3 regions of the Streptosporangium sp. NPDC050855 genome follow, and region 3 is predicted to be linked to each of the others. Evidence: riboswitches for the same ligand, from Rfam matches in the RefSeq annotation. Region 3 holds a riboswitch; each other region holds the start of a gene.
What was found. A riboswitch is a leader RNA that binds a small molecule or an ion and turns the genes downstream of it on or off. The one in region 3 is predicted to bind S-adenosylmethionine.

Region 1: it holds a riboswitch for S-adenosylmethionine, as region 3 does, so the genes downstream of both, ACIBCT_RS18415 (aminotransferase class V-fold PLP-dependent enzyme) here and ACIBCT_RS21990 (hypothetical protein) in region 3, are expected to answer to the same signal.
Region 2: it holds a riboswitch for S-adenosylmethionine, as region 3 does, so the genes downstream of both, thrC (threonine synthase) here and ACIBCT_RS21990 (hypothetical protein) in region 3, are expected to answer to the same signal.

The regions. Positions count from the first base shown of each region.
Region 1 is NZ_JBITFY010000008.1:272,784-278,583, reverse strand. It holds gene ACIBCT_RS18425 (acyltransferase family protein) at 1-348, opposite strand, end outside; gene ACIBCT_RS18420 (NADH-quinone oxidoreductase subunit D) at 366-1,562, opposite strand; gene ACIBCT_RS18415 (aminotransferase class V-fold PLP-dependent enzyme) at 1,580-2,908, opposite strand; SAM riboswitch class IV at 2,963-3,078, opposite strand; gene ACIBCT_RS18410 (TerC family protein) at 3,279-4,199, shown strand; gene ACIBCT_RS18405 (cytochrome P450) at 4,325-5,524, shown strand; gene ACIBCT_RS18400 (SAM-dependent methyltransferase) at 5,578-5,800, opposite strand, start outside.
Region 2 is NZ_JBITFY010000016.1:222,948-228,747, reverse strand. It holds gene ACIBCT_RS29405 (RNA polymerase sigma factor) at 1-264, shown strand, start outside; gene ACIBCT_RS29400 (S1 family peptidase) at 558-2,177, shown strand; SAM riboswitch class I at 2,417-2,557, shown strand; gene thrC (threonine synthase) at 2,572-3,861, shown strand; gene ACIBCT_RS29390 (MoaD/ThiS family protein) at 3,884-4,159, shown strand; gene ACIBCT_RS29385 (cold-shock protein) at 4,589-4,789, shown strand; gene groL (chaperonin GroEL) at 5,609-5,800, shown strand, end outside.
Region 3 is NZ_JBITFY010000010.1:299,840-305,639, reverse strand. It holds gene ACIBCT_RS22000 (MarR family winged helix-turn-helix transcriptional regulator) at 1-390, opposite strand, end outside; gene ACIBCT_RS21995 (MFS transporter) at 467-1,723, shown strand; gene ACIBCT_RS21990 (hypothetical protein) at 1,826-2,899, opposite strand; SAM riboswitch class IV at 2,935-3,046, opposite strand; gene ACIBCT_RS21985 (DUF402 domain-containing protein) at 3,099-3,620, shown strand; gene ACIBCT_RS21980 (enoyl-CoA hydratase) at 3,781-4,554, opposite strand; gene ACIBCT_RS21975 (nitric oxide synthase oxygenase) at 4,691-5,800, opposite strand, start outside.

The DNA of each region.
Region 1 (5,800 bases), on a different contig from region 3:
CTGCAGCAGCCAGGTCAGGATCCACAGGCCCGAGGTGAAGCCCAGCGGGCTCGTCGGCGAGGGGCCGTCCGGTCCCCACTCCAGGATGGTGAACGCCCAGTGCCAGACCACCACGACGACCAGGCTGACCGCGCGCAGCCAGTCGACGTACCGGTCCCGCCGCAGGGGGGGCCGGTCCTGCGGGGTGGCGGGGCCGGAGGCGCCCGCGGTGCCGGCGGGCATGTCCGCGGGAGAGCCGGAGGTGTCGGGGGAGCCGTGGGTGCCGGGGGAGTCCGGGGCGTCCGCGGGAGGGCCGGGGGTGTCCGAGGGGGAGCTCGTCCGCTCCCCGTCCCGGGCGGGTTCGATCATGTGTTCCGGGCCGTCCCTCACTTGTCGATGTCGCCGACGACGAAGAACATCGAGCCCAGGATGGCGACCATGTCGGGCACCAGATGACCCGGGAGCAGCTCGCGGAGCACCTGGACGTTGTTGAAGGAGGCCGAGCGGAGCTTCAACCGCCACGGCGTCTTCTCCCCGCGCGAGACCAGGTAGTAGCCGTTGACGCCGAGCGGGTTCTCCGTCCACGCGTAGGTGTGGCCCTCGGGGACCTTGAGCACCTTGGGCAGGCGCTGGTTGATCGGCCCCGGGGGCAGGTCGCGGAGCCGCTCGACGCAGGCGTCGGCCAGCTCCAGGGACACCTTCACCTGCTCCAGCAGCACCTCGAACCGGGCGTGGCAGTCCCCGGCCGAGCGAGTGACGACCTTCACCGGCAGCTCGCCGTAGGCGAGGTAGGGCTCGTCCCTGCGCAGGTCCATGTCGACGCCGGAGGCGCGGGCGATCGGGCCGCTCACGCCGTACTGCATGATCGTCTCTCGGTCCAGGACGCCCACCCCGCGGGTACGGGCGAGGAAGATCTCGTTCCCGGCGATCAGGTCCTCGATGTCGGGCAGTCTCCGGCGCACGTCGGCCACGGCCGTCGAGACCCGGCCCGTCCACCCCTCGGGCAGCTCCTCCTTGAGGCCCCCGACCCGGTTGAACATGTAGTGCATGCGCCCGCCGGAGATCTCCTCCATCACGGCCTGCAGGGTCTCGCGCTCCCGGAACGCGTAGAAGACCGGCGTGATCGCGCCGAGCTCCAGCGGGTAGGAGCCGAGGAACATCAGGTGGCTGAGCACCCGGTTGAGCTCGGCCAGCAGGGTGCGCGTCCAGACCGCCCTGACCGGCACCTCCATGCCGAGCATCCGCTCCACCGCGAGCACGACGCCCAGCTCGTTGGCGAACGCCGACAGCCAGTCGTGCCGGTTGGCCAGCACGATGATCTGCCGGTAGTCGCGCACCTCGAACAGCTTCTCCGCGCCCCGGTGCATGTAGCCCACGATCGGCTCGGCCGAGCCGATCCGCTCCCCGTCCAGGGTGAGCCGCAACCGCAGCACGCCGTGCGTGGAGGGGTGCTGCGGCCCGATGTTGAGGATCATGTCCTCGGTCGCGAGTTCCTTGCCGTGCGCGCCGCCCACGGCGGCGGCCCCCGCCCCCATCCCCACGCTCAGCTCACGGGGAGCGCCTTCGGCACGAGGTTCGGTCATGGGTCCATGCTGTCACGTCACGGGCGCGAGGCAAGATCCCGCAGGGCGCCGATCAGCCGGTCCACGTGCTCCTCGGTCGTGCCGATGCCGATGGAGGCGCGTACCGCCGAGGCGGTGACGTCGTCGCAGCCGCCGTCCTTGGCGCCCAGCAGGTGGCGGACGAAGGGGTGGGCGCAGAACTTGCCGTCGCGGACGCCGATGCCGTGGTCACCCGAGAGGGTCTCGGCGACCTCGCGGGCGGTGAGGCCGTCCACCACGAAGGAGACGATGCCGACGCGCGGGTGGTCCGGGCCCCACAGGGAGAGCTCGTGCACGCCGGGGATCGAGGCCAGGCCCGCGCGCAGCCGGGTGAGCAGGCGCTCCTCCTCGCGGATCAGCGGGGTCCAGCCGGTGGCGGACAGGGCGTCGCAGGCCGCGGCCAGGGCGACGGCGCCCAGCACGTTCGGGGTGCCGGCCTCGTGCCGGGCCTCGGGGTCGTCGTGCCACTCGGCCCCGTCGTCGGTGACGGCCCTCACCGCGCCACCGCCCCGCAGGTACGGCTCGGCGTCGGCCAGCCAGTCGGAGCGGCCGACCAGCGCGCCCGTGCCGAAGGGGGCGTAGAGCTTGTGGCCGGAGAAGACCACGTAGTCCAGGTCGAGCGCGGTCAGGTTGAGGCGGCGGTGCGGGACGAGCTGCGCGGCGTCGACCAGGATGCGCGCGCCGTAGCGGTGCGCGATGTGGGCCAGCGCGGCGATCGGCCAGAGCTCGCCGGTGACGTTGGAGGCGGCGGTCACCACCAGCAGCGCCGGGCCCTCGATCGAGGACAGGGCCTCGTCGGCGGCGCGGACGGCCTCGCCGGGGAACGCCGGCACCGGCAGCCGCACCGCGCGGTCCCAGGGCAGCAGCGAGGCGTGGTGCTCGGTGTCGAAGACCACCGCGGTGGTCCCCTCGGGCAGGCTCCGGGCCAGCAGGTTGGTCGCGTCGGTGGTGTTGCGGGTGAAGATCACCGAGTCGTGCGGGCGGGCTCCGACGAAGGCGCGCACCGTGTGCCGGGCCTGCTCGTAGCGGGCCGTGGTCAGCTGGGACGCGTACCCGGCGCCGCGGTGGACGCTGGAGTAGGCCGGGAGCGCGGCGGCGACGGCGGCGCTGACCGGCTCCAGACAGGGGGCGCTGGCGGCGTAGTCGAGGTTGGCGTAGCGGACGAGCCTGCCGCCCTTCACCGGGACCTCCAGGTCCGAGCCGAGCACGGCGGGGATCGGCCGTCCGCCGGTCGCGGTGGCCGGAGCCGCCGGGGTGGCGCCCGCGTGGGCCGTGGGGGCGTCCGTGGCGGAAGCGGTGGTGGAGGCGAAGATCGTCAGGGTGGACATGCCGGTGCTCCTTCGAGGTCATCGGACCTCGACCCATGAGACATAGGCACCCGAAGCCCGCGCTTGCCCGGCACACCTCGTGCCGGACCAGGTCCTCACCCGGGGCACCCCGCCGCGGACGCGAGGGTTGCCGGCCAGCGAGCCGGGGCTTGTCACTGGCACTCATGACCTACGGGGGAACTATAACCGACGGCCGCCGCCCTTTCGCAAGTCCGGGCACGCGCCGCGAGTCGGCACCTGGGGTGACTTTCGACACGGAAGGGCCCGCAAGGAACTCCTGGAGGCTCCCGGTCGTCCTGGGAGTCAGCCGAAGAACCGTTCTGGCCGCCGGCCGGCTCTGTTCCCCCGCGGGCCGACAAAGGAGGAAGCAATGGACTGGGTGACCAACCCGGAGATATGGATAGGGTTCTTCACCCTTGTCGCTCTGGAGATCGTGCTGGGGATCGACAACATCATCTTCATCTCGATCCTGGTGAGCAGGCTCCCTCCCGAGCAGCGGGACCGGGCGCGCAGGCTGGGTCTCCTCGTGGCCCTGCTCAGCCGCCTCGCCCTGCTGGTGGCGCTCGCGTGGGTGGTCAGGCTCACCGAGCCGTTCTTCGAGGTGTTCGGGCAGGGGATATCCGGGCGGGATCTGATCCTGATACTGGGCGGCCTGTTCCTGCTGGCCAAGAGCGTCCACGAGATGCACGGCAGCCTGGAGGGCGACTCAGGCCACGGCGGGGGCAGGATGGCCTCCTCCTACGCCTCCGTGATCATTCAGATCATGATCCTCGACATCGTCTTCTCGCTCGACTCGGTGATCACCGCGGTCGGCATGGTGGACGAGCTGGGCGTCATGATCGCGGCCGTCATCGTCGCGGTCCTGGTGATGCTGTTCGCCTCCGGTCCGATCAGCCGCTTCGTGGACCAGCACCCGAGCATCAAGATGCTCGCGCTGTCCTTCCTGGTGCTGATCGGCGTCGTGCTGATCGCCGAGGGCTTCGAGCAGCACATCCCCAAGGGCTACATCTACTTCGCGATGGCCTTCTCGCTGCTGGTGGAGCTGCTGAACATCCGGATGCGCCGCAAGACGGCACAGAAGCCGGTCGAGCTGCACTCCCGCTACCAGGCCGAGCCGGACGCCTCCTCGCGGGAGGGCGAGCCGGCCGTGTCCGGGACGCGGGGACACCCGGAGTCCGCGGCGGAGGCCGGTACGCATTCCGGAGCCGGGACGGGAACCGGGTCCGGGACCGTGACCGGAGCCGGGACCGGGACCGACGCGCGACCGGACGGGACGGATCGTCCCGCGTGAAGCCGGGCGGGCGGCCGGTGGACGGCCGCCCGGGTGAGCGCAGCCGGGTGAGCGGGGCGGGTGAGACCGGGCCGGTGGTATCGGGGGACCGGCCCGGTCTCCAGGTGGGGGATTACGATGCTCACGTGCGCTTTGATCCCTGGAATCCGGAATTCGTCGCCCACCCGTACGACGCCTACGACGAACTGCGACGGGAGCGGCCGGTCGATTTCTTCGAGCCGACCGGCCAGTGGCTCGTCGCCCGGCACGCCGACGTCAACGCGCTGCTGCGCGACCGCAGGCTCGGCCGCTCCTACCTGCACGTGGCCACCCACGCCGAGTTCGGCAGGCCGGACGACCCCGAGTTCCAGGACCCCTTCTGGCGGGTGATCAGAGCGGGCATGCTCGACGTCGAGCCGCCCGTGCACACCCGGCTCAGGCGGCTGGTGTCGAAGGCGTTCACGCCGCGCATGGTCGAGGCGCTCCGGCCCAAGGTCGCCCGGATGGCCGGACGGCTGGTCGACGACTTCGTCGAGCGCGGTGGCGGGGACCTGATCGCCGAGGTGGCCGAGCCGCTCCCGGTCGCCGTGATCGCCGAGATGCTCGGCGTGCCCGAGGCGGACCGGCACCTGCTCCGGCCCTGGTCGGCCCGGATCTGCGGCATGTACGAGCTGCGGCCGTCCGTCGAGGCCCAGCACGCGGCCGTACGGGCGGCCGAGGAGTTCTCCGCCTACCTCGTCGACCTGGCCCGCGCCCGGCGGGCCGACCCCGGTGACGACCTGATCAGCGCGCTCGCCCTGGTGGCCGACGAGGGCGACAGGCTCACCGAGGAGGAGCTGGTCGGCACCTGCGTGCTGCTGCTCAACGCCGGGCACGAGGCGACCGTCAACGTCACCGGCAACGGCTGGTGGGCGCTCTTCCGCAACCCGGCCGAGCTGGAGCGGCTCCGCGCCGATCCGGGGCTGCTGCCCACCGCGATCGAGGAGCTGATGCGCTGGGACACGCCGCTGCAGATGTTCGAGCGCTGGGTGCTGGAGGACGTCTCGGTGGGCGGGGTCGACATCCCCAGGGGTGCCGAGGTGGCCCTGCTGTTCGGCTCCGCCAACCGCGATCCCGAGGTCTTCGCCGACCCCGGCCGCCTCGACGTGGGCCGGGCCGACAACCCGCACATCTCCTTCGGCGCGGGCATCCACTTCTGCCTGGGCGCGCCGCTGGCCAGGATCGAGCTGATCGAGTCGTTCGGCACGCTGCTGCGCAGGGCACCGAGGATGGAGCCGGTCGCCGAACCCACCTGGGGGCCGGGCTACGTCATCCGGGGCCTGACCTCACTCGACGTACGGATCTGAACCGGTTTCGCGGTCGTACGCCGACGGGTTCGGAGGCCCCGGTGCTCACCGTCTCAGGCGTGGCGGGTCTGGGAGAGCCAGCCGAACCCGCCGAGCCCGCCGGGCGCGATGAGCTCGGCCTCCTCCGAGGACCTGGCGAGGGCCCGCAGGTAGCCGCGCGGGTCGCGGCCGGCCTGCTCGGCCGGTGGGCGCCGTCCGGTGACACCGAGGGCGCGCAGCGCCCGGCGCTGCGTGGTCAGCGCCGTGGTGACGGCCCCGGCGCTCTCGCCGGCGGCC
Region 2 (5,800 bases), on a different contig from region 3:
TCGGACGAGCTCCCCCTGCAGAAGCCGGACGTCGCCCGGGTGAGCGTGATCGCCGGATCCCGGCTCGACCTGCTCGACGCGATGGAGGCGCTGGAGGCCGAGAAGCCCGACCTGGCGCAGGCTCTGGTGCTGCGTGACATCTGCCAGCTCGACTACAACGAGGTGGCCGAGCAGCTCGGCATCCCGCTGGGCACCGCCAAGTCGCGGATCCACCAGGCCCGCAAGTACGTCCAGGGGGCCCTGGGGGAGGCCTACGGTCTCTGACCCGTCCTTCTCCGGCCCGTCCTCTCTTCGGCCCGCCCTTCTTCGGCCGTCTCCTTCCGACCGGCTCCTTGCGGGCCGGCCGGTCGCCTCCGGCCGGCTCCGGCCCGTCGCCTCCCGCCCCTCAACGAGGGTCGTCCGCGTGGCGTGCGGCTTCTGCGGCCTTGACCGGTGACGGCTGGATTAGGGTGGCCCCGTCCGCGTCACCCGGCCCGGTGCCCGCGTCATCAGGCCGTCGGTGACATGGGGCGATCTCCCCCCTCAGCTCCGGAAGCCGAGGTCGAGGAGAGACCCACATGTCCCGCAGACACGCCGTCACCGCCGGATGCGTCCTGGCGATCACCGCGCTCACCCTGGCCGCCGCTCCGGCGGACGCCGACCCCCGGACGGGCGGGCCCGGGGCGGCCGAGCCGGTCGGGCCCGCCGTACCGATCGCGACGAAGACACCGGGAACGCCTTCCAGGGCCGGGACGCCGGGTGTGACGGTTCCCGGGGGCGCGAGGGCCGCGGCGCCGCCACCGGGCATGCTCGAGGCGCTCCAGCGCGACCTGGGCCTGACCCGGGCCGAGGCCGAGACCCGGCTGCTCAACGAGGCCCGGCTGATCCCGATCGCCGAGCAGATGAGCAGGAGGCTCGGTGACCGCTTCGGCGGCGCCTGGCTGCGGGCCAAGACCGCGCACACCCTGGTGGTGGCCAGCACCAGGGCCGCCGACATCCCCCAGATCCTGGCCGCGGGCGCGCAGGCCGAGATCGTTCCCACGTCGCTGACGGAGCTGTCCGCCATCAAGGCGAAGCTCGACGCCACCCTGCCGCCGCAGCCGCTGGTCTCCAGCGTCCGCTACATCGACGTCAAGCGGAACAAGGTGGTCGTGCTGGCCCCGCGGCCGGACCAGACCGAGAACATCATCGAGTCCTCCGGTCTCGACCAGACCGCCGTGATCGTACTGCCCTCCACCGAGGCGCCGTTGCCGCTGTACGACCTGGTCGGCGGAAACGCCTACTACATCAACACCGTCAACCGCTGCTCGGTCGGCTTCTCCGTCCTCAAGGGGAACCAGCAGGGGTTCGTCACCGCCGGTCACTGCGGCAGGCAGGGCGCGCCCACCCTCGGGTTCAACCGCCAGGCCCAGGGGGTCTTCCAGGGGTCGGTCTTCCCGGGCAGCGACTACGCCTGGGTGGCCACCAACGCCGCCTGGACGGCCGTCGCCGGTGTGGACAACGGCGAGGGCGGCATCGTCCCCGTCGCCGGGGCCCGGGTCGCCATCGAGGGGGCCTCGGTCTGCCGGTCGGGCTCCACCACCGACTGGTACTGCGGCCTCATCCAGCAGCGCGACGCCAGCGTCACCTACCCCCAGGGCGCCGTCCTGGAGCTGACCCGTACCAGCGTCTGCGCCGAGCCCGGCGACTCGGGCGGCTCGTTCATCGCCATCGACCAGGCCCAGGGCGTCACCTCCGGAGGCTCGGGCGACTGCGCCTCGGGAGGCGTCACCTACTTCCAGCCGATCGCCGAGATCCTCACCGCCTACGGCCTGGCCCTGAGGACCACGGCGGGCAATCCGCCGCCGCCGACCACCGGCACCTGCACCGGCTATCCCACCACCTTCACCGGCGCGCTGGCCGCCGGGAGGTCCGTCTACCACCCCAGGAGCGTCTACTACCGGGCGGGCATTCCCGGGAACCACTTCGGGTGCCTGGACGGCCCCGCCGGCGCGGACTTCGACCTGTACCTGCAGAAGTGGAGCCGCTCCGCCTGGCGGGTCGTCGCCTCCTCCAGGAGCGCCGGCCCCGACGAGAAGATCACCTACACCGGGACGCCCGGTTTCTACCGCTACCGGGTGGCGAGCGTGGCCGGTTCCGGCGCCTACACCGTGGGGCTCAGGGCGCCGTCCCCGCTCTCGGTCCGCAGCGCGCCCTGACCTGAGCGGCCGTCTTCGGGAAGTCCGGTGTCCGGCCGGGCGTCAGGCCTCCGGCACGGTCCCGGCCCTGACGCCGGCCCGGTCCCGGGTCGGCGTCAGGGCCGGTGACCACACCCCCGCCGATGTCCCTGTCCGGCAGGTAACACGCCATGTCTCATACGGTGAGACGGCTTGCCGGGACGGCGGGGTGGCGGGGTAGAGTGCTGGAGACCTGCGCATCAGGTCGACAACTGAATACGTGCTCATCCAGAGGGGTGGAGGGACCGGCCCTGCGAAGCCCCGGCAACCCTCCCGGTTCAAGACTCGTGATCTGACGAGGTCGGCCGGGACAGGTGCCAATTCCGGTCTGTGACCAGGGTGGTCGCAGACGAAGATGAGGGAAAGGCCTCGCTTCATGGCGCTCGCAACCACTGAGAACATCACCGTCACCTCGCCCGCCCAGCAGGACGCGGGCGGAAGCTTCGGCCCCGCCGTGGCCCTGTCCTGTCGCGAGTGCGGTGCCCGCTACGACCTCGGCCCGAGCTTCGCGTGCATCGAATGTTTCGGGCCCCTCGAGATCGCCTACGACTTCGGGCGCGTGACCCGGGAGCAGATCGCCGAGGGGCCGGACAACATCTGGCGCTACCGCTCACTGCTGCCGGTCCCGGCCGACGTGGCCTCCAAGCCCAACATGGCACCCGGCTGGACCAAGCTCGTCAACGCCCGGAACCTGGCTCGCGAGCTCGGTATCCGCTCGCTGCACGTGAAGGACGACTCGGGCAACCCCACGCACTCCTTCAAGGATCGCGTGGTGGCCATCGCCGTGGAGGCGGCCCGCACCTTCGGCTTCCACACCCTGTCCTGCTCCTCCACCGGCAACCTGGCCGGTGCCGTGGCCGCCGCCGCCGCGCGGGCCGGGCTGGACTCCTGCGTGTTCATCCCCTCGAACCTGGAGCAGGCCAAGATCGTCATGGCCTCCGTGTACGGCGGCAGGCTGGTGGGCATCGAGGGCACCTACGACGACGTGAACCGCTTCTGCTCCGAGCTCATCGGCGACGAGCTGGGCGAGAAGTGGGGCTTCGTCAACGTCAACCTGCGGCCGTACTACGCCGAGGGCTCCAAGACGCTGGCCTACGAGATCGCCGAGCAGCTCGGCTGGCGCATCCCCGACCAGATCATCGTCCCGGTGGCCTCGGGCTCCCAGCTCACGAAGATCGACAAGGGGTTCAAGGAGCTGATCCGGCTCGGGCTCGTCGAGGACACCCCGTACAAGATCTTCGCCGCCCAGGCCGAGGGGTGCTCGCCGGTCTCGGCGGCCTACAAGGCCGGTCACGACGTGATCCGCCCGGTCAAGCCGGACACCATCGCCAAGTCGCTGGCGATCGGCAACCCGGCCGACGGCCCCTACGTCCTGGACATCGCCCGCCGTACCGGTGGCGCCGTCGAGGACGTGACCGACGCCGAGATCGTCGACGCGATCCGGCTGCTGGCCAGGACCGAGGGCGTCTTCGCCGAGACCGCCGGTGGCGTCACCGTCGGCGTGCTCCGCAAGCTGGTCGCCTCGGGCACGCTCGACCCCGACGCGGAGACCGTGGTGCTCAACACCGGGGACGGCCTCAAGACCCTGGACGCGGTGGCCTCCGAGGCGCGTCCCACCGCGGTCATCCGGCCCTCCCTTGACGCATTCCGTGCGGCCATCGCCTGAAAACCGTGAAAGGTACCGAACTATGAGCGTTTCTGTGCGGATTCCGACGATTCTCCGGACGTACACCGGTGGTGCCGCCGAGGTGAGCGCGGAGGGTGAGACCCTGCGCGAAGTTCTGCAGAAGCTGGACGCGGACTTCCCGGGGATCGGTGCCCGAATCCTTGATGAAACGGGTAAGATTCGCCGTTTTGTCAATGTCTACGTTGGCGACGAGGACGTCCGCTTCGCCGAGAACCTGGACACGGCCACGCCCTCGGGCGCGCAGATCTCCATCATCCCGGCGGTGGCCGGGGGCTGAACCGCCGCCCACCCGGCGTCCCGGTCCCGGCGCTCCCGCGCCGTCACGTCGTCCCCGACCCGCCCCGGGCCGGCCCCTGCGGGCCCGTCCGGACCGCCGGTGGGCTCGGGGCCCGGCCCCGTTCGCCATCGACATCTCCCCACGACACCCGCACGGCTCAGGCCGCGCGGGTGTCGTTTTTTATGACCCGGACTCATATTCCTTGCGTATGAAGAGATCGTACAAATTTAAACTAACTACTAGTGATAGTCAAACTATGTTCTCGTACGGAAAACTCGCGTAAACGGGTAGTTTGGTGCTTGACTCTGTTGCTCGACCACTTCTCACAGGTATGGTCGAGGGCGATCGACGTGGCGAAGTTCGCCCGAAGATTGAGGACTTCGCGAGAGGAATGGGCGTCGTCCTAAAGACCAGTAAGAGGAGTCACAAGTGGCGCAGGGCACCGTCAAATGGTTCAACGCGGACAAGGGCTACGGCTTCATCGCGGTAGACGGTGGTAAGGATGTGTTCGTCCATTACTCCGCGATCATGATGGACGGCTACCGGGCACTGGAGCAGGGCCAGCGGGTGGAGTTCGAGATCACCCAGGGTCAGAAGGGTCCCCAGGCCGAAGCCGTCCGGACGGTCTGACCCGGCCGTCCCCCGAACTCTCCGGGCGGGCGGCGGATCCCGCGGAGCCCCGCGGAGTCTCGCGGAGCACCGCAGAGCCCCGCGGAACCTCGTGGAACCTCGTGGAACCCTGCGGATCGCGGTCTGTCCGACCGCTCCGCACGCCCGCCCCTCATGTCCGGCCCGGTCCGGCGTGGTCGGCTCGTCAGGTCACGTCGGGTCGGGTCGGGGCTCGGCCCGTCCGGATCCGGCCGGATCCGGACGGGTTCGTCGGACCCGGCCCGTCCGGTTCGAGGCCGTTCACTCCGGTCCGATGTGATCCGTCCTGTCCGGGCCGATCCGGGCTGGTTCGACTTGGTCCGGCTTGGTCCGGCTTCGTGCGGGCTGATCTGGACTGGTTTGGCTTGGTCCGGCTTGGCCGGGATCGGTCCGAGCGGTTCGTTTCGTCGGGCCCGGTCCGTTCCCGCGGGGACGGACCGGGCCTTCGCTCTGCGCGGAACGGTCCCGCCGTCGTCGGACGGCGAAAGGACGCCCCACGCCCCGGCGGGCCGGGCGTCGTACCCGGTGGATCGCCCCTGACGTGCCACGAGGCGGCCGGTGCCGTACCCCTGACGCGCCGCCGTGAAGGCGCGACGTCCCCTGGTGCGACGCAGGTCAGGCGATCGCAGCTTGCACTCGGCAGGGTAGAGTGCTAAACAGTTTGTTGGCACTCGCACATGAGGAGTGCCAAACCTGGATCGAGGCGATGGGGCCCGCCGAACGGAGTCGTGGGCCCACATGCCGTCGCGGGCGTCGGCTCGGTCCGGAGCAAGCCACCCTGTATCTGGGAGGTCTAGCCGTATGGCAGCCAAGATGATCGCGTTTAACGAGGACGCCAGGCGCGGTCTCGAGCGTGGCATGAACCAGCTCGCGGACGCCGTGAAGGTGACCCTCGGCCCCAAGGGCCGTAACGTCGTTCTGGAGAAGAAGTGGGGAGCCCCCACCATCACCAACGATGGTGTCTCCATTGCGAAGGAGATCGAGCTCGAGGAC
Region 3 (5,800 bases):
GTCCATGCGCTCCTGCCAGGCGGCCCGGCCGGCCGGGGTGAGCCCCACGAGCAGGCGGCGGCGGTCGGCCGGGTCGTGCGCGCGGTCGACGTACCCGGCCTTCTCCAGCCGGTCGAGCCGGTTCGTCAATGTGGCCGGGTGGGTGTCGAGCCACTCGGCCAGCGTCGAGGGCGTCGCCCGGTAGGGCGGCCCGGTGGCCACCAGGTGGTGCAGGATCTGGAACTCCCACGGCTTGAGCCCTCCGGCGGCCAGCCACTCCTCCTTGTGCCGCTTGAGCAGCCGCACGAGCATCTGCATGCGCGTGACCATCCCCTCGATCTGCGGGTCGAGGTCGGACAGCTCCCGGGACCAGTGCGCGATGTGACGGTCGACGGAGTCGGGCTCTGACATGCCCACAGGGTACGCCGCCCGTCGGCGATCCAAAGTTATGAATGCATATATTTTGCTTTCATAGTACTTTTCTCTCATGACCCCCATGCGAGACACCCTGTCCCCCCTGCGGGACGCCCGCTTCCGGCTGCTGTGGGCCGGGCAGAGCCTGTCGGCCGTCGGCGACTCGATCACCGCCGTGGCGCTCGCGCTGGCGATCGTCACCACGACCGGTTCGGCCACCGACCTGGGCCTCGTGCTGGCCGCCCAGTCGATCGCCACGGTGACGCTCATGCTGCCCGGCGGGGTCTGGGCCGACCGGCTGCCGCGCCGCCGCGTGATGGTGGCCGCGGACCTGGTCCGCGGTCTCGCCCACGCGGCCATGGGCGTCGAGCTGGTCACCGGCACGGTCGACATCGCCCACCTGGCGATCCTGGCCGCCCTCTCCGGCGCGGGGTCCGCCTTCTTCCTGCCCGCCACGACCGGCCTGGTGCCCGCCACCGTGGCCCCGGAGCACCTCTCCCGGGCCAACGCGCTCATGGCGATCGCCCAGCGGGGATCCATCCTGCTCGGCCCGGGGATCGCCACCGCCCTGGCGCTGACCGTCGGCGCCGGCTGGGCACTGCTCCTGGACGCGCTGACGTTCGCGGCCAGCGCGGTCCTGCTGGGCCGCCTCCGGCTCGCGCCGATCCCGCCCACGCCGCACGAGCCGTTCCTGCGGCAGCTCGCCGAGGGTTGGACGCAGATGCGACGGCACCGGTGGTACTGGACCAACCTGGTCGGCCACTCCATGTGGAACCTGAGCCGCTGCGTCCTGATCACCATCGGGCCGGTGCTCGCCGTCACCACCCTGGGCGGCGAGCTCGCCTGGGGCACGATCGTGCAGGGCGGCACGATCGGCGCCCTGGCAGGGGCGCTGCTGACCCTGCGGGTGAGGCCGAAGCGGCCCCTGGTCGTAGCCAACCTGGTGCTGGCGCTCGGCGCGCTGCCGCTCGTCCTGCTCGCCGCGGGGATGTCCGCGCCGATGGTCGCGGTGGCCTACGGGCTGATGACCGGTGGTCTGGCGCTGATGGCCCCGATGTGGGAGACCCTGGTGCAGGAGCACATCCCGGCCGAGGCGATCTCCCGGGTGTCGGCGTACGACTGGCTGCTCTCCCTCGGGCTGATGCCCCTCGGCATGGCCCTGGCCGGGCCGCTGGCCACCGCCGTGGGGACCGCCCCCACCCTGTACGGGGCGGCGGCGCTGCTGGCGGCCTCCTGCCTGGGCGTGCTGCTCCTGCCCGACATCCGCAGGCTCGGCCACCGGAGCGCGGACGCCGTTCCCGAGGCCGTGCCGAGTCACCCCGCGACGTAGCCGTGCCGCACGGGACCGGGCGGGACCCGCACGGAGAACGGGCGGGACCGCTCCCGCGGCCGTGGCGGGCGAGACCGGGGCCGCGGGGCGTGCCGTGCGGGATCAGGTGGGGTGCCGTCCCCACACCGGCGTCGTCGCGAGGATCCTGGAGTACCTCGTCTCGGTCCTGGGCGCCGGTCTCCTGCGCGGTGCCCTGGCCCACGGGTCCGCGCCGGAGGCCGGGACCGCCGTCCTGTCCGGCGACCACGCGGGCCGTCCGGTGTCGACGAGGGCCGTGGAGGTCACGGCCCCGGGGGCGGTGGGGCTCTGTGCCCGCCAGCGTCCCTCGTACCGGTCGATCACCAGGTCGGCGCCGAGGAAGACGACCACCCCGGCCTCGGCGAGGGCGCGGAGTTCCTCCAGGTACGACGCGGGCGAGCCACCGGCGACATGGTCGGAGAACTCCCGGAACCAGGGGTCGGAGACGCCGGCCTCGGCGAGGACGGCGCGGACGGAGAGCAGGGCGAGGACCATGGCGTGGTCGGCGCTGTGCGCCGGGTCGGAGCGCCGTTCCAGGTCGGCGGCGAGGTAGCCGCGCATCCACCTGCGCACCCCCGCCCGGTCGCCGAACCGGATGCCGTGCAGCGGCCGGTCGAGGCGGTCGAGGTCGAGCCGGTCGGGGTGCCGGGGGACGGCGGCGCGGACGAGCCTGCGCATCGCGGGGCTGTTCCACTCCTCGGCCGCGAAGGCCTCCTCGAACTCCTCCCAGGTCGACCGCGTCCGCTCCGGGTGGGCGGTGATGAGCTCGTGGTAGTACGCGAAGGCGAGTTCCTTGGCCACCAGGGGCCACAGGTCGCGGCGGAGGTTCCACGGCCCCGTGCCCAGCGTGCCGCGGGTGACGAAGCGCGGCACCGGCGGCTCGGCGCCGCCGAAGGGGTGGGCGAACCCGCGGTGGTGCGGCACGCCGCGCGAGGACCCCACGTGCAGCAGGGGCTCGCCTCCGCCGGGCAGGTAGACCAGCTCCCCGTCGTACCCGCGGGCGAACCGGCCGCCCCTGCCCGAGGTGAGCGGCACCAGCAGGCCGGCCAGGACCGGCCCCATCCCCTTGACGATCACCGGCTCCCCGGCCGGGACGCCGTCCGGGTCGAGGGCGAGGGGTTCGGGATGGTCGGGTTCCGGTGTGGCGCTCTGCGACATGTGGCACTCCCGTACACGTCTCGGCGGCCCGGCGGGGGCCGCGTCCGCGGCACGCCGACCGTGCCGCCGGGTTCTCCCCGGAGGCGCCCCTCGCGACGGAAGGGGCGCCGGTCAGCCGGCCGGGGTCTCACATCGACGCGTTTAACCTATTTAAAAGGTAGGAAATGCATGGATCATTGTCAAGCCCTACTGTCGAAGGATGTCCTACGAGATCGTGAACGTGGTCTACCGCAAGTACGACGGATCGCTGCACTGGCACCACCGCGGCCTGCTGCTCGGCGAGGACGAGCACGGGGTCTGGACGGGCTGCGTGGCCGGCTCCAGCGGCCACAAGGGGGACGGCCCCGCCGTCGCCTGGCCGCAGCCCTTCGTGATGCTCTTCCCCCGCGACGCCTGGTGGACGGCCGCCTTCAACGCCGCCCCGAACAAGCACGAGATCTACTGCGACATCTCCACGGTGCCCGAGTGGCGCGACGGCGAGGTCACCATGATCGACCTCGACCTCGACGTGATCCGGACCCGCCGTGACGTGCTCAGGGGCCGCACCAGGCGGATCTTCCTGGACGACGAGGACGAGTTCGAGGAGCACCGGATCCGGTACGCGTACCCGCCCGACGTGGTGCAGAACGCCCGTGACTCGGCCGCCTGGCTGATGAAGGCCGTCACCGCAGGAACCCCTCCCTTCGGTGCCGCCCCGCACTGGCTCTCCCTGGTCACCTGAGCCCGCCGGAGCCGTACGACCCGGCAGGGCCGGCACGACCCGCCGGGGCCCGTACGACCCAGGGCCCGTGCGACCTGGTGGAACACCCGCACGACCGCGCGGGCCCGCACGACCGCGCGGGCCCGTCCACGGCAGGGCTCCGTCCACGGCGCGGGCCCGTCTACAGCGGCGGGAACGCCGGGGCGCGGCGCTCGACGAAGCTGGCCACGCCCTCCACGAAGTCCGGGCGGGTGAAGGACTCGGCCATCAGGCGGACGGCCGCCGACTCCGAGGACTCCAGGCTCTGCTGCCAGTCGCCCCAGACCTGCCGCTTGATCACCGCCATCGAGGCCGGTGAGCTGTGGGTCGCCAGCTCCCGGGCGTAGGCCATGGTCTCCTCCATCAGGCGCTCCCCGGGCACCGACCGGACGGCCAGCCCCAGCTCGCGGGCCTCGGCCCCGGTGAAGGTACGGCCCGACAGCAGCAGGTCCATGGCCGCGGCCTGGCCGGCCAGGCGCGGCAGGATCCACGACAGGCCGTACTCGGCGACCAGTCCGCGGCGGGCGAACGCGGTGGTCCACTTGGCCTCGTCCGCGGTGAAGACCAGGTCGCAGACCAGGGCGTGGACCATGCCGAGCCCGGCGCAGGCACCGTTGACGGCGGCGATGACCGGCTTGCGGATCGTGGTCGGGAAGGTGGTGGGACGCCGGTCGGGCTCCCCGGAGTAGGAGCCGTCCTGGATGGCGGTGAGCGTCCGGAAGTCCGCGCCCGCGCAGAACCCCCGTCCCGCCCCGGTGACGACGATCACCCGGACCTCGGGGTCCTTCTCGGCGTCGGCCAGCTGGTCGAAGTAGCGCCTGCCCATCTCGTCGGTCCAGGCGTTCAGCCGGTCCGGCCGGTTGAACGTCAGGGTGAGCACGCCCCCCTCGACCGACGACAGCACCAGGTCGAGCATTCCGCCTCCCTCCGGGGAGCCCTCGGGGCACCCGCGTCAGAACCTCCGTCCCGAGGTTACAGAATATCGTTCTACACCTTTTCCCGCCCCGGCGTCAGCAGGGGCGGGGGTCTCCGGAGGGAGGACGGGTCGGTGATCAGCTTCCCGGTCCGCCGGGGCGGCCGAGACCGCGCTCCAGGGAGTCGGGGTGGTGGACGAAGTTCGGCGTCAGCCGCCTGTCCTCGTAGTAGCGGTGGAACACCGGCGTGGCCGAGGCCGACATCGGCGGAACGATCCAGCTCCAGTCGGCCGGGCAGACCCTCCCGGCCTTCTCCTCGCGCTCCAGGTGCATCAGGAAGCGCCGGGACTCGGTGTGGTGGTCGGTCATCGTCACCCCGGCCCGCTCGAAGGAGTGCAGCACCGCCGCGTTCAGCTCCACCATGGCGTAGTCCCGCCACAGCGAGCGGTCGGTGCCGGTGTTCAGGCCCAGGCGCCGGGCGATCAACGGTGTCAGGTCGTAGCGGTCGGTGTCGGCCAGGTTGCGGGCGCCGATCTCGGTGCCCATGTACCAGCCGTTGAACGGCGCCGCCCGGTAGCAGACCCCGCCGATCTCCAGGCACATGTTCGAGATCACCGGTACGGCGTGCCAGCGCAGTCCCAGCTCCTCGAACCAGGCGTGGACCGGGTGCGAGAGCGCGACCTCCAGGACGGCGTCGCCGGGCAGCGTGGACAGCAGCGGCGGCCCCTCCCCCACCGAGATCGCCAGCGGCAGGACGTCGAACGGGCTCCCGGGACCGCCCGGCCAGCCCAGCTCGCGCAGCATCTCGGTGAAGGCGACGTAGCGCGGGTCCCCGACGACGGACCCGTCCGCCGTCCGGTAACCGGCGTACCGGATCAGTTGCTCGTTCCAGATCCGGGGCCCGGGGACGCCCGGCCGCTCCTGGGGGAACACGGTGATCGTCGGGCGGATCCTGCGGGCCGGCGCCGCGTCCCGCAGGTGGTTCACGCACTCGACCGCGATGCCCTCGGCCGTGGTGACGTACCGCCGGTCGCGCACCCGTAGCGAGCGCCAGTACAGCCGGCCGATGCACCTGCCGCTGTTGCGCCAGGCCACCCTGGCGCCGAAGACCAGCTCGCTGGGAGTGTGCGTGTACGTGCCGGTCCGGGCGATCTCCTGCCGGACCTCGCGCAGGCGCTCCCGCGGGTCACCTGCCCCGGGATTCTCCGCGTGGAACAACCTCAGATAGTCCTCGGCCGCGGCCTCCAC